DNA from 4 places in the Kitasatospora sp. NPDC086009 genome. Region 3 is predicted to be linked to each of the others. Evidence: riboswitches for the same ligand, from Rfam matches in the RefSeq annotation. Region 3 holds a riboswitch; each other region holds the start of a gene.

Evidence for each region. Region 3 has a riboswitch for cobalamin ahead of ACIF6L_RS17685 (ribonucleoside-diphosphate reductase subunit alpha). Riboswitches for the same ligand answer to the same signal wherever they lie in the genome.
Region 1: another riboswitch for cobalamin. It lies ahead of metE (5-methyltetrahydropteroyltriglutamate--homocysteine S-methyltransferase); the one in region 3 lies ahead of ACIF6L_RS17685 (ribonucleoside-diphosphate reductase subunit alpha).
Region 2: another riboswitch for cobalamin. It lies ahead of ACIF6L_RS28175 (HoxN/HupN/NixA family nickel/cobalt transporter); the one in region 3 lies ahead of ACIF6L_RS17685 (ribonucleoside-diphosphate reductase subunit alpha).
Region 4: another riboswitch for cobalamin. It lies ahead of ACIF6L_RS22735 (cobalamin biosynthesis protein); the one in region 3 lies ahead of ACIF6L_RS17685 (ribonucleoside-diphosphate reductase subunit alpha).

What each region holds. Positions count from the first base shown of each region.
Region 1 is NZ_JBITSA010000014.1:226,607-230,133, reverse strand. Features, by position in the region: gene metE (5-methyltetrahydropteroyltriglutamate--homocysteine S-methyltransferase) at 1-1,570, opposite strand, end outside; cobalamin riboswitch at 1,729-1,882, opposite strand; gene ACIF6L_RS28790 (hypothetical protein) at 1,975-2,130, shown strand; gene cobF (precorrin-6A synthase (deacetylating)) at 2,282-3,040, shown strand; gene ACIF6L_RS28780 (CopD family protein) at 3,003-3,284, opposite strand; gene ACIF6L_RS28775 (MarR family winged helix-turn-helix transcriptional regulator) at 3,378-3,527, opposite strand, start outside.
Region 2 is NZ_JBITSA010000014.1:102,931-106,457, forward strand. Features, by position in the region: gene ACIF6L_RS28160 (RNA polymerase sigma factor) at 9-527, shown strand; gene ACIF6L_RS28165 (SRPBCC family protein) at 524-1,003, shown strand; partial or broken gene ACIF6L_RS28170 (ArsR/SmtB family transcription factor) at 1,185-1,523, opposite strand; cobalamin riboswitch at 1,605-1,797, shown strand; gene ACIF6L_RS28175 (HoxN/HupN/NixA family nickel/cobalt transporter) at 1,830-3,002, shown strand; gene rpmG (50S ribosomal protein L33) at 3,116-3,280, opposite strand.
Region 3 is NZ_JBITSA010000006.1:255,049-258,575, forward strand. Features, by position in the region: gene ACIF6L_RS17685 (ribonucleoside-diphosphate reductase subunit alpha) at 1-1,220, opposite strand, end outside; cobalamin riboswitch at 1,409-1,549, opposite strand; gene ACIF6L_RS17690 (hypothetical protein) at 1,920-3,203, shown strand; gene ACIF6L_RS17695 (glycoside hydrolase family 26 protein) at 3,373-3,527, shown strand, end outside.
Region 4 is NZ_JBITSA010000009.1:241,549-245,075, forward strand. Features, by position in the region: gene ACIF6L_RS22730 (cobyric acid synthase) at 1-803, opposite strand, end outside; gene ACIF6L_RS22735 (cobalamin biosynthesis protein) at 800-1,771, opposite strand; cobalamin riboswitch at 1,865-2,057, opposite strand; gene ACIF6L_RS22740 (transcriptional regulator) at 2,270-2,983, shown strand; gene ACIF6L_RS22745 (alpha/beta hydrolase) at 3,306-3,527, shown strand, end outside.

The DNA.
Region 1 (3,527 bases), on a different contig from region 3:
ACTGCACCCAGCCGTGCCGGGTGGCCAGGTAGCCGGTCAGCTGCTCGGCGAAGTACTGCACCATGTCGTTGCGTTCGGGCTCGCCGTGGACGAGCACGTCGAGGCCGGCCTTCTCCTGGTAGGCGATCACCTCGCGGACCTCGGCCCGCATCCGGTCCCGGTAGGTGCCGTCGTCGATGCGGCCGGCGCGCAGGTCGGCGCGGGCGGTGCGCAGTTCGGTGGTCTGCGGGAAGGAGCCGATGGTGGTGGTCGGCAGCAGCGGCAGACCGAGCCGGGCCCGCTGCGCCTCGGCGCGCTCGGGGTAGGCCGGGGCGCGGCGGGCGTCCTCGGGGGCGGTGGCGGCGACCCGGGCCCGGACGGCCGGGTCGCGGGTCAGCGCCGAGCCGGCACGGGAGGCCAGGTCGGCCCGGTTGGCGGCCAGTTGGGCCGCGATGGTATCGGTGCCGTGGGCCAGGCCGCGGGCCAGGGTGGCGACCTCGGTGGTCTTCTGACGGGCGAAGGCGAGCCAGCGGGCGACCTGCGGGTCGAGGTCGCGCTCCAGGTCGGCGTCGAGCGGGACGTGCAGCAGCGAGCAGGACGGTGCGACGTCGACCCGGTCGGCCAGGCCGAGCAGCGTGCCGAGGGTGGCGAGGGACTTCTCCAGGTTGTTGATCCAGATGTTGCGGCCGTCCACCACGCCCGCGACCAGGCGCTTGCCGGGCACTCCGCCGACGGCGGCGAGGTCGTCGAGGTTGGCGGCGCCGGGGCCGGTGAAGTCCAGGCCGATGCCCTCGATCGGGGCCTTGGCCAGGACGGGCAGGGCCTCGCCGAGCCGGTCGAAGTAGCTGGTGACCAGCAGTCGCGGGCGGTCGGTGAGCGCACCGAGCTCGCGGTAGACGCGGGTGGCGGCGTTCAGTTCGGCCGGGGTGCGGTCCTGGACGAGCGCGGGCTCGTCCAGCTGGACCCAGTCGGCGCCGGCGGCCCGCAGGTCGGCGAGGAGTTCCGCGTAGACGGGCAGCAGCCGGTCCAGCAGGGTGACCGGCCGGAAGTCGGCGGCCACGCCGGGGGCGGGCTTGGCGAGCAGCAGGTAGGTCAGCGGTCCGACCAGCACGGGCCGGGGGCGGTGGCCGAGGCCGAGCGCCTCACGCAGTTCGGAGACCGGCTTGGCGGAGTTCGCGGCGAAGACCGTGTCCGGGCCCAACTCCGGTACGAGGTAGTGGTAGTTGGTGTCGAACCACTTGGTCATCTCCAGCGGTGCGACATCCTGGGTGCCGCGCGCCATGGCGAAGTAGCCGTCCAGCGGGTCGGTGTCGACGGCGGCGCGGTGGCGGGCCGGGATCGCGCCGACCGCGACCGTGGTGTCCAGGACGTGGTCGTAGAGCGAGAAGTCGCCGGTGGGGACTTCGGTGATGCCCGCGTCCGCCAGCTGCCGCCAGTTGGCGCGGCGCAGGACGGCGGCGGTGGCGTGCAGGGCGGCGGCGTCGACGCGGCCCGCCCAGTACCCCTCGACGGCCTTCTTCAGCTCCCGGTCGGCACCCTGCCTCGGGTAGCCGTACACGGTGGCCTGCGGGGTGGTGGAACTCGGTGACACGGAACTCTCCTTCGCGAGTCGCGCTGCGATCCCGGGAGAGCACGACGGCGTGGAGGTACGGCAGTGGGGGCAGGGCACCGGGGTGGGCCCGCCCGCTCCGCCGACCCGCCCTCGAGGTCACCGAGATCACCGCGTGCGGGGTGCACGCGGGCAGTGGCAGGTCTTCGGACTCGCGGGCACGTCCGCCTGGCTTCCAGGCCGGACACCTACTGGCCGTCGCTTCCCGGGCCCGGCTGGGCCCAGTGCATGTGACGGCGGTCGTTCCCACTCACCGCTGCGGGGCAGTCCCGGATTCCCACCGGGTTCCCTCTTGCGACGCCGTGGCTGGAGGACACGGCGAACCGACTGCACCGCCCACCCTAGGCCCATCGCCGGCGGCGCGTCAGTGATTGTCCGGATCGCGGATGGCCGGACGGCCCCGGCGGCCCCCGGCCGCCCGGGCAGTTCAGGTGGTGGTCGAGGACGAGCGCGTCAAGAAGGACGTGCTGGTCACCCCGGCCAAGGTGCTCGCCGCCGCGCACGCCGTGCCGGCTACCCCCAACGGCGGAGTCAGAACATGACGGGCCGTCATGGCGACGGCCGAAAGGCCGGGTCAGGGGCACGCGCATGACGTCACAGCGCCGCCGGACCGGTCCTCCGCGGCCCACCCGGCCGTTCGCCCGGGACCGGCCCCGCCCGGCGGACGGGCAGCCGCACGGCACAATCACTGTCATGCGGCACATCTTCCTCATCGGCATCGGGGCGGGCGATCCCGACCACCTCACCCTGCAGGCGGTCAAGGCCCTCGCCCGCACCGACGTCTTCTTCATCCTCGACAAGAACGAGGAACGGCAGGACCTCATCCGGCTGCGCCGGCAGCTGCTGACCGAGCACGGCCGCCCGGGCCACCGCGTCATCGAGGTCGCGGACGCCGAGCGGGACCGCGCCACCCCGGCGTACACCGCGGCCGTGGACGACTGGCGCACCCGCCGGGCCGACCTGGTCGAGCGGCTGGTCGCCGAACACCTCGGCCCGGAGGAGACCGGCGCGTTCCTGGTCTGGGGCGACCCGAGCCTCTACGACAGCGTCATCGCCGTGATCGACGAGGTCCTGGCCCGCGGCGGCACCACCTTCGGGTACGAGGTGGTCCCGGGCATCAGCAGCGTCTCGGCGCTCGCCGCCCGGCACCGCACCACCCTGACCCGGGTCGGCCGCCCGCTGCAGATCACCACCGGCCGCCGTCTCGCCGAGGGCTTCCCCGAGCAGGTGGACGACGTGGTGGTGATGCTGGACGGGCGGGCCGCGTTCACCGGGATCGACCCCGAGGGGCTGGAGATCTTCTACGGCGCCTACCTGGGCACCCCGGACGAGATCCTCGTCGCCGGCCCCCTCGCCGAAACCGCCCCCCGGATCCGCGCGCTCCGCGACGAGGCCCGCGAACGCAAGGGCTGGATCATGGACACCTACCTCCTCCGCCGCTCCGGGAGCTGACCCACACCCGCCCCCGGGCCGACCGGCCCGGGGCCCGGGCGATCCGGGGCATCAGCCGGAACTGGTTGAAGGCGCCCGCGGTGACCGGGCCGACGACCAGCAGGATCTCGACCAGCAGGGCGGTGCCGTAGCCGGTGGTCCAGAGCGGGGAGACCGCGCCGACGTGCTTCCGGCCGAGCCAGAGGCCGGCGACGGTGACCGCGCCGACGCAGATCATCGCGACCGGACTGAAGCGGCGCCACATCTCGGCCCAGAGCAGGCCGGCCCCGTCGCCGAGGCGGCCGGGGTGACCGATCAGTAGCGCGCGGCGCCCGTTTCACCTGGTGAGGCGGGACGGCTACGAACCGGCCGGGGCCCCGCCGTCGTCCCGATCGGCCACGTCCTCGGACCGCTCGCCGGCCACCCCGGGCGCCCCGGCTGCCCCGCCGGCGCCCTCGCGCTCGACGGCCCACTCCGTACGGCGTTCGCGGGTCAGGACCCAGTCGGC
Region 2 (3,527 bases), on a different contig from region 3:
ATGCGGGTGTGGATGGTCCCGACACCCGAACCGCCGACCGGCTCGCCGGCCTGGTCCGTGCCGCCCAGCGAGGCGACCAACTGGCCGTCAGCGAGCTGCTGGAGCTGGTCGCGCCCTACGTCCGCCGGCTCTGCGGTCCGATCGCGCTGGACGACGGCCCCGACGCGACGCAGGAGGCGCTGATCGCCGTCTTCCGCAAGCTGGGCCAGCTCCAGGACCCGGCCGCGCTGTTCGGCTGGGTCCGCTCGATCGCCGTGCGGGAGGCCGTCCGGCACGTCCGGCGGGTCGCCCGCTGCGTCCCGGCCGACCTCTCCGAGCTGCCCCGCCCCGGCGACCCGCAGCTGGCCACCGACATCCAGGACGTCCTCGCCCGGCTGACGCCGGAGCACCGCGCCGTGCTGGTGCTGCGCGACCTGGAGGGGCTCGACGAGCGGTCCACCGCAGAACTGCTGGGCGTGGCACCCGGCACCGTGAAGTCCCGGCTCTCCCGGGCCCGGCTCGGCTTTCGAAGGGCGTGGCAGCAGTGAGCGCACCGACCCCCTGGCCGACGGCGGCCTTCGACCCGGTCCGCCGGCTGCATGTGATCGCCGCCGTCACCCCCGGCGCCGCCGTCCGGGAGGCGCTGATCGACGCGCCGTTCGAGCGGGTCTGGGCGGCCGCGGCCGACCTGGAGGAGGGGCTCCCGCGCTGGCTGCCGGACATCCGGTCGGTCCGCGTGGCCGGGAGCCCGGCGGACGGTCGCACCGAGGCGCTGGTGACCGGCCACACCCGGCTGCGGGCCCGTTTCGACGTCGAGCTGACGCCCGGGTGGTGCCTGATGCGCAGCCGCTTCCTGCTGGGCGGGATGGCGGCCCGCGCCGAGGCCGGAGGCACCCGCTTCGCCTTCCTCGGCGCGTTCCGGCTCCCCGGCGCGGGTCTGCTCGACCGGGCCCTGCGGCCCGCGACGGACCCGCTGGCCCGGCGCTCGCTGGAGCGCTTCGAACGGCTGGTGCGGGAGGGGTGAGGCGGGCCCCGGGCGCGACGGCCCGGGGCGCCGGGTCGGTGTTCCGCGGGCGCAGCCGGTCAGCCGGGAGCCGGTCAGCCGGTCAGCCGGTCGCGGCGGCCCGGGGTGCGGAGGGCTCGCCGCCGGTGGCGTCGCTCCCGGTGGCGGGCTCGCCGTGCTCGTGGTGGTCCGCGGCGGCGCATTCGTCGAGGAGGGGGCGCAGGGCCTCGTCCACGAGCCGGTAGCGCACCACGCGGCCGTCCTTGTCGCCGGTGACCACACCCGCGGTGCGCAGCAGCCGCAGCGCCTGCGAGACGGCCGGGTCGCGCATGCCGGTGGCGACCGCCAGGTCGGTGACGGCGAGCGGCCCGGCCCGGTGCAGGGCGAGCAGCAGGGCGAGCCGCCCCGGGTCGGCGAGCAGCGAGAACCGCTCGGCCCAGGACCGGACGTGCCCGGGGTCGCCGATCGCGGCGATGGCCTCGCAGACCCGGTGCCCGTCGATGGTGCGGTGGCCCGCGCGGTCGGCCGGTACGAGATGCATGCGGACATTGTTGCAGCCCGTGGCTGTGATCCTGGACACCTGCGCAGGTGCGCAGCCTTGCAAGGGTGAGGTGCGGCCCCCTACGGTGTTGCCCGCCGTGGTGTTCGGGAAGACCGGTGACGGACCCTCAGGGTCCGGAGTCCGGAGCGGCCCTCGCCACTGTGATCGGGGGAGTCGTCCGTATCCACGACGCCACTGGGCGCCTCGCGCGCCTGGGAAGGCGGATCCGGAAGCCCCGTCAGCCAGGAGACCGGCCACGGCATCTCACGAACGTCTTTCCACGAGGTGCTGGAGCGTGATCCGAAGATGACCCTGCCCGAAACCGCCGCTGTTCCCGCGGCGTCCTCCGCCCTGCCGAGCTTCCGCTGGCGGCGCGAGGACACCCTCCGCACGGCCGGGTTGATGGGGGTGATCCTGGCCATGCACGTGGTGGCGTTCGGGACGCTGATCTTCCTGGTCGCCCCGGAGAAGTACGAGGTCGGTACCCAGGTCTTCGGGGTGGGCCTGGGCATCACCGCCTACACCCTCGGCATGCGGCACGCCTTCGACGCCGACCACATCGCGGTGATCGACAACACCACCCGCAAGCTCATGGCGGACGGCAAGCGGCCCGTCTCGGTGGGCTTCTGGTTCGCGCTCGGCCACTCCTCGATGGTGGTCCTGATGGCCGCCCTGGTGGCGGGCGGCGCCCAGCTGGCCAGCACGCTGATGGACGACGAGTCCACCACGCACCAGTGGCTCGGTGTGGTCGGCACTTCCGCGTCCGGTGTCTTCCTCTACCTGATCGGCGCGCTCAACCTGGCGGCGCTGTTCGGCATCCTCAAGGTGTTCCGGTCGATGAAGGCCGGTCGGTTCGACGAGGCGGAGCTGGAGGAGCACCTCAACTCGCGCGGTCTGATGGCCCGGGTGCTGAACCGGGCGACCCGCTCGATCACGCGGCCCGGCCAGATGTTCCCGGTCGGCATGGTGCTCGGCCTCGGCTTCGATACGGCGACCGAGGTGACCCTGATGGTGATGGCCGGCTCCGGCGCGGCCGCCGGGCTGCCCTGGTACGCGATCGTCTGCCTGCCGCTGCTGTTCGCGTCCGGGATGAGCCTGTTCGACACGCTGGACGGGACGTTCATGAACTTCGCGTACCAGTGGGCGTTCTCCAACCCGGTGCGCAAGGTGTACTACAACCTGACCATCACCGGGCTGTCGATCGCGGTGGCGTTCATCATCGGCACCATCGAGCTGGTCGCCGTGCTGCACGAGAAGCTGGACCTCACCGACCCGGTCAGCGGCTGGATCGCGGACATCTCGCTGGACAACGTCGGCTACGCGATCGTCGGGCTGTTCGTGGTGGTCTGGGGGGCGGCGATCGCCTACTGGCGCCTCGCCGGCGTCGAACAGCGCTGGAGCCCGAAGCCGGTGGTACCGGCCGACGGGGTGCCCGCCCAGGGGGCAGCGGCCGACGAGGCCGCCGGGGTCACCAAGTAGTCGGCCCCGACGGCCCGCGGCACCGCGGTGTCACGAGGCGGCGCCCACCCGGTCCGTTCGGGTGGGCGCCGCCTCGCCGTGGTCCGCGTGCCATGCCGGGCCCACGGGGGAGGTCAGCGCTCCTCGCGGAAGTCGACGTGTCGGCGCGCGACCGGGTCGTACTTGCGCAGCACCAGCCGGTCGGCGTCGGTGCGGCGGTTCTTGCGGGTCACATAGGTGAAGCCGGTCTCGGCCGTGGACCTGAGCTTGACGACGGGGCGCAGTTCGCTGCGGGCCATGGTTCTCCTCCTCCGAGGGGTGGGCGGTCGGGAAACGGCTTCCGCCGAAATGGAAGTCGTTTTCATGGGGTCCAACACGGCCTCCGCCCCGCCCATTCCCCGGCGGGCGGTGGAGGCGCTGGTCGGCCGCGCGATCGCGCACGCGCCGGGGCTCGTCGGGCGGCGCGCGCTCCCGCCGGCGGCTCCGGTCGTCCGGTCCGCCGCCCGCGCCGTCCGTTCGGGTGCGCGGCCGGTCGACCGGCCTCGG
Region 3 (3,527 bases):
ATCCAGCCGTTGCCGGTCTGCGCCAGGGTGCGCATCATCCGGGAGTAGAGGGTCTGCGCCGGGATGGTGCGGACGGCCTTGCCGGCCTGCTCGGCCTTCAGGTACGCCTCGTCGAACTCGGCGCCCCAGAGGTCGACCAGCTCGGGCACGTCGGCGGGGGAGAACAGCGACCAGTCGGCGTTCGCGTTGACGCGGCGCATGAACTCGTCCGGGATCCAGTGCGCCAGGTTGAGGTTGTGGGTGCGGCGCGCCTCCTCACCGGTGTTGTCGCGCAGCTCCAGGAACTCCTCGATGTCCGCGTGCCAGGTCTCCAGGTAGACGCAGGCCGCGCCCTTGCGGCGGCCGCCCTGGTTGACCGCGGCGACCGAGGAGTCGAGGGTGCGCAGGAACGGGACGATGCCGTTGGACTTGCCGTTGGTGCCCCGGATCAGGCTGCCGCGCGAGCGGATCCGCGAGTAGGACAGGCCGATGCCGCCGGCGTGCTTGGAGAGGCGGGCGATCTGGGCATACCGGGAGTAGATCGAGTCCAGGTTGTCCAGCGGCGAGTCCAGCAGGTAGCAGCTCGACATCTGCGGGTGCTTGGTGCCGGAGTTGAAGAGCGTCGGCGAGGAGGTCAGGTACTCCAGCCGGCTCATCAGGCCGTACAGCTCGGAGACCTCGCGCACCGACTGCTCGTTGTCGCCGACCGCCAGACCACAGGCGACGCGGAGCAGGAACTGCTGCGGGGTCTCGACGACCTTGCGGGTGATCGGGTGGCGCAGCAGGTACCGGGACTGCACGGTGCGCAGGCCGAAGTACTCGAAGCGGCCGTCGCCCTCGGGGTCGATCAGCGCGTTCAGGGCGGTGGCGTGCTTGGCGACGAAGTCGGCGGTGGAGTCGCCGATCAGGCCCTCGGCGTGGCCGACCGCGATCGAGTCCGAGAAGGTGACCGAACCCTGGCTCACCGCCTCGTCGACGATCTCCAGCGCGAGCAGTCGCGCGGCGAGCTTCGAGTACTGCGGGTCCTCGGCGATCATCGACGCTGCGGCGTCCACGGCCAGCCCGCGCAGCTCGGCGAAGTCCGAGCCGGCGTGGCGGCCGCGCAGCGCGGCGGCGGCGACATGGCCGGGGTCCACCTGGGGGAGGTCGGCGCTGCGGTCGGTCAGCAGCCGGAGCAGTGCGCCACCGGGGTCGGACACCGTCGGGTCGACGGGGGCGGAGCTGGAACCCTGGGCGGGCAGGGTGACTGAGGCAGCGGTGGTCAAGGCGCTCTCTCCTGGCGGCGATCGGCGTCGGCGGTGGCTCGGGCCGGACCGTTCGGGGCAGGGGAGCACGGCGCGCCGGCCCGGAGGCGGCGCGCGACGGTGGCATCCCCGGCCCGCCCGCGAGGCCCGGAAGTGGTGCTGGTGCGAAAGGCCTCTGCGGGGAGGCCAGGCGGCACGCCGTCGGCAGGTATTCGGACTCGCGGGCTCTGTCGGAGCCGCCCGCACACCGCTGCGGGGCAGTCCCGGACTCGCACCGGGTTCCCCTGCGTCGACAGCAGGGATGAGCATACATCTAGTGGTGTCCGCTCGATGCGACCCCACATGTTGTGCGGCGTCGCGTGTCGACGTGATCGCAGGTGGTACCGGCAAGAGGCCTTTCCCGGGCTGTTCCGGGGCCGTTCCGGGGCTGCGGCCGGCCCCCGGCCGCCCGCCGCGGGGGCCGGCGCCGGGGGCCGCCGCAGGGTCGTTCCAGGGCCTTCGCGGACCGCGGCGCAGGGCGTCGCCGGGACTGCCCGGGGCCCGGCCGGTGTTCGGATTCGGAAACGGATCGGCCACCGGGCAGGCCCGCCGTCAGGGGCATGCCCTACGATCTCGGCTCATGAGGGAGCGGAGCCAGCGGGTCGTCGACACCGACGTGATTCGCGGAGCGGCCGCCGAAGGCAGTGAGGGGGGCGCATGAGCGACGGAACGGGCACGCCCGGGGAGTGGAGCGGCCGACCCGGCTCGCCGGGGCAGCAGCCGCCCCCTCCCGCCGGGCCGGGTGGCGCGCAGAACCAGCAGCCGGGCACGCCCGGACAGCCGCCGCAGGGCCCGCCGCCCGCGCCGTACCCCGGCGCGCCGCAGCCGGTGCCGCCGGCCCCGGGCGGGTTCGGTCCGCCGCCCGCCTCGTACGGGCCGCCGGTGCCCGCGCCGCAGCCGGTCCAGCCGCCGGTGCCGTCCGTGCCGCAGCCGCCGCAGCAGGTCCAGCCGCCCGTGCCGCAGCCGGTCCCGCAGCCGGTCCCGCAGCAGCCGGCGCCGGTGCAGCCGCAGCCCCAGCCCCCGGTGCAGCCGCAGCATGTCCAGCCGCAGCCGCAGCCGCAGCCGCAGCAGCACCAGTGGCAGCCGCAGCCCCAGCAGCCCCAGCACCCGCACCCCCAGCCCCTGCCGCAGCACGCCGAGCCGGACTGGGCCGCCCTCGCGGACCGGAACGAGGCGGAGGCCAAGCGCAAGGGCCGGACGCGGATCATCGGCGGCGTGGTCGCCCTCCTGGTGGTCGGCGGCCTGGTCGCCGGCGGCCTGCTGTTCCTGAACAAGGGCGACGACAAGAAGCCGGTCGCGGATCCCACCGGCGCCGCCACGGCGGCCACCCAGCCGCCGGCGCCCACGGCGTCCGGCAAGGCGTCCCCGACGGCCACCCCGAGCGCCACGCCCGAGGACCCGTCGAAGCCGCTCTGGGAGGCGACCACCGACCCGGCTCCGCAGGACGCGGCGGCGCTCTTCTCGGCGCTCACCGTGACGGTCAACGGCGCCACCTGGAACCGCACCGTGGTTTCGCTCGACTCGCCCTGCTGGGACGGCAACTCCACGGTCGGCGGCCTCGGCAAGGTCCTCGGTGACCAGGGCTGCCGCCAGGTGCTCCGGGCCACCTACGTCTCCGGCGACAGCGCGGTGACGGTCGGCGTCGCGGTCTTCGACCACAAGCAGCAGGCCGAGACCGCGGTGAAGAACTACGTCGGCCACCTCAAGGGCGCCGCGGCCCCCGGCTCGCCGGCGTTCTGCACCACCCCCGGCTGCACCAACACCAAGGGCACCCTGGGCCGGTACGGCTTCTTCACCGTCGAGGGCTCCGCCAAGGGCGGCAACACCGCGGACGCCGCCGCGACCGCGGCCGCCGCGGGCTTCGACGAGCACGTGAAGAACCAGCTCCTCCAGCGCACCAAGGTGGCGGGCGGCGCACCGGCCGCCACCCCGGCGGGCTGACGGTCCGCCCGGTTCGGCCCGGTTCCGGCCGGGCCCGCCCCGGTTCGCGCCCGGCGGGTCCGCTCGCCCCGGCCCCGGGGGATGTGGCAGGCTCACCGCCTGTCAGTCGTACACGTGTTCCGGTTGTGACGGCGCAGGCCGGTGCCGGTGAGCATCCGGAGGAGTGTCCGTGGCCCTGCCCCGCGCGCTGCGTGCCAAACCGGCCGTGCTGGCCGCGGCCGGCGCGCTGCTCGCCGCCGGCGCGGTGGTGCTGGCCGGCCAGGACGGCCGGGCCGACGGCGACCGCCGGGACGCGCCCGCCCGCAGCACGCTCACCCTGGGCGG
Region 4 (3,527 bases), on a different contig from region 3:
AGCCGGGGGAAGCGCACCACGGCCACCCGCAGCACGTCGGCGCCGAGCGGCCCGCGCCCCTCGGCGCGGTCCACCACGGTGGTCAGGTCCAGGGAGTCCTCGGCGTCAAGCCAGAGCCCGGACAGCATCGGCAGGGTGCCCAGCACCGGACGGCCGGTCAGCTCGCGCAGCATCTCCAGCCCGGGCGCCAGCAGCCGCGCGTCGCCGCGGAACTTGTTGACGAACCAGCCCGCCACATGGCGCTGGTCCTGCTCCGACAGCAGCGCCAGCGTCCCGTACATCGCGGCGAACACGCCGCCGCGGTCGATGTCGCCGACCACCACGACCGGCAGGCCGGCGGCGGTGGCCAGGCCCATGTTGGCGATGTCCCGGTCCCGCAGGTTGATCTCGGCGGGCGATCCGGCGCCCTCGCAGACCACCACGTCGTAGCGCCGGCGCAGGTCGGCCAGGCACTCCAGCGCTCGCTCCAGCAGGACGGGCTTGCGGTCGCGGTAGTCCAGCGCGCCGACCTCGGCGACCGCCCGGCCGAGCAGCACCACCTGGCTGCGGCCGTCCGCGCCGGGCTTCAGCAGTACCGGGTTCATCGCCGCCTCGGGCTCCACCCGGGCCGCCTGGGCCTGCATCGCCTGGGCGCGGCCGATCTCGGCACCGTCGGCGGTGACGAAGGAGTTCAGCGACATGTTCTGCGCCTTGAACGGCGCCACGGCGACGCCCTGACGGGCCAGCCAGCGGCAGATGCCCGCGGTGACCACGCTCTTGCCGGCGTCCGAGGTCGTCCCGGCGACCAGCAGTGCGTTGCTCATGCGCTCCCCCTTCTCGTCCCCGCCTTGAGTGCCTGCACGACGGCGTGCCCGGCGACGGTCGTACCCAGTGCGAGCAGTCCCACCCGGCGGGAGAGCCGGCAGGCGCGCTCGATGTCGTCCACCGTCACCGGCCGCAGCTCGCCGCCCAGTACCGGCCGGTGCTCGACCCGGGCGCCGTACCGCAGGGTGCCGCCGAGCCGCACGCCGACGGCGCCGGCGAAGGCCGACTCGGCCTGGCCCGCGTTGGGGCTGGGGTGGGCGGAGCCGTCCCGGCGCCAGACCCGCCAGGCCGTCCGGGGCTCGGGCGCGGCGGCGACGGTCAGCAGCGCGGTCAGCCGCGCGCCCGGCCAGCCCGCCACGTCGTCCAGCCGCGCCGAGGCCCAGCCGAACCGGGCGTGGCGCGGCGAGCGGTGGCCGACCATCGCGTCCAGGGTGTTGACCGCGCGGAACGCCAGCAGCCCGGGCGTGCCCGCGAGGGCGCCCCAGACGAGTGCGTTGACCACGGCGTCGGCGGTGTTCTCGGCGACCGACTCGACCACCGCGCGGGCGATCTGCCCCTCGTCGAGGGCGCTCGGGTCCCGCCCGCACAGGTGCGGCAGCCGCTGCCGCGCCGCCGCGAGGTCGTGCGCGGCGAGCGAGCGTCCGATCGTGCGGGCCTCGCGGGTGAGCGAGGTGCCGCCGAGCACCGTCCAGGTCGCGGCGGCGGCCAGCGCGGCCCGCCCGAGCGGCCGGCGGCCCAGGGTGCGGTCGGCCGCCAGCGCGCCGGCCGCGACGGTGCCCACGCAGAGCGCCGTGAAAGCCGTTCCGACGGCGCGGTCGTCCCGCCAGATCCGCCGCTCCAGCCGGCCGGCCGCGCCGCCGAAGACGGCCACCGGGTGGCCGCGGCGCGGGTCGGCGAAGCGGGCGTCGGCGAGGTACCCGGCCGCGGCCCCCAGGGCGAAGGCGGCGGCGCGGGTCAGCGGGCGCACGGTGGACAGCAGAGGGCTCGGAAGGTCGGGGCAGCCTGCATCGCGTGCGTGTCCTCACTCAGGGTCCGCGCCCTGGATCGACGTACCGGGGGCGAGAGTCTCCTGGCTTCCGGGTCGAACGCACCCCCGGGCCCGGCGGCGGCTTCTGACGGCCCGCCGCGATGGGCCCCCTCCGGCGCCGTGGCCGGCGGAGGAGGGACTCCGAGTGTGCTCCCCGGTGACAGTGGCGGGACCGCGCCGGACTCGCACCGGCTTCCTCTGCATGCCTCCGTTTGGCTGAAGGATCCCATCACGCGGCCGAACCGTGCGTCAACCAAGGTCACGGAGGGGTTGGTCACAGCGGAGCCGGACCGCCCGACGCCGTCGCTACCTCCGATCGGCACCCCCCGCAGGGGCATGACAGCCTGTGCGATCGTCCAGTCGCCCGGAGGAGCCTCCGGGCCCGCTTCGTGTGTTCGGCGGCTGGGGGGCGGCCGGACCGCCCCCTACCGTCGGGCCATGCGACGCAGACAGCCACCCGCCGTGCCCCCGGTGCCCTTCTCGCCCGCGGCCGCCCGCGCGCACCGCGCCGGCCTCGGGCTGACCCCCGAGCAGGTGGTCGAGGGCATGGCCGCGCACGGCGTCCGGCTGCTGCCCTCCCACGTGCTCGGCTGGGAGAGCGGCGAGCTGCGCCCCGCCGAGGACGAGTTCATCGCCCTGGCCCGGGCGCTCTGGTGCCCGCCGGCCCAGCTGATGGGCGTCCGCCCGGCCCGGCTGCGGGACTTCCGGGTCGCCCGGGAGCTCAACCAGGAGAGCGCGGCCCACCGGATCGGCCTCGCACTGGACCGGTACCAGCGGGCCGAGGCGACCGGTCAGTGGGACGGCGACCAGGAGCAGACCCACGCGCTGGCCCAGGTGCTCGGCACGACCCTGCGCGAGCTGGTCGCGGTGACCGGCCGGGCGCAGGAGCTGGACCGGCGGCTGCGGCAGTGCGTGGACGGCCGCTGGCAGGCGCAGCTCCGGCCGATCGGCCGGATCGTGCCGGTGCACGAGGTCGACCTCACCGCCGTGCTGACGGCGCTGCAGAACGAGTACCAGGTCACCTCCCATTGGGGCGCCGGCAGCTGGGGCTCCCCGGCCCCGGCGGCGGACACCCGCGCGGCGGCGGCCCGGCCGCTCGGCGAGCGGTTCTGGGAGCTGCTGGAGCGCCTGGAGACCGAGATCCCGGTCTGACGGGCCGCTACCGCGCCGCCCCCGCGCGGCGCCTCCCCCTCCCTGCCCTCTCCCTCCCTGCCCTCTCCCTCTGCCGCTTCCCGCGCCGCCGTGACCAGAGGGCCGAGAACCGCGCCGTCGCTTCTCGCAGCCGCTTCCCGTGTCGCGGTGACCCGGCCGAGACCCGCGCCGCGGTGACCCGGCCGAGACCCGCGCCGCGGTGACCCGGCCAAGACCCGTGCCGCCGTGACCCGGACGGCCGCGTCCGGTGGCCGGGTGGCGCCCCCGCGAGTGGACTGGTGGGCAGACTGCCCAGTCCGCGACCAACAGAGCGGGGAGCGATATGCGTTGGGGAACCGCAGCCGCCGTGGCGGCCGCCGCCGTCGGCACCGGGGCCGCCGTCCTGCTGATCGGCCGGAGGGCCTCCGAGCGGATGGTCCGCCCGGCGGTCGGCCGGGAGCGGGCCGCCGGCCCCGTCGTGGTGCTGACCCTCGCCGCCGGACGGGCCACCTTCACCCGCAGCGCCGAGAGCGCCCGCCCCGGCCGCTGGGCCGTCGAGTGGGGC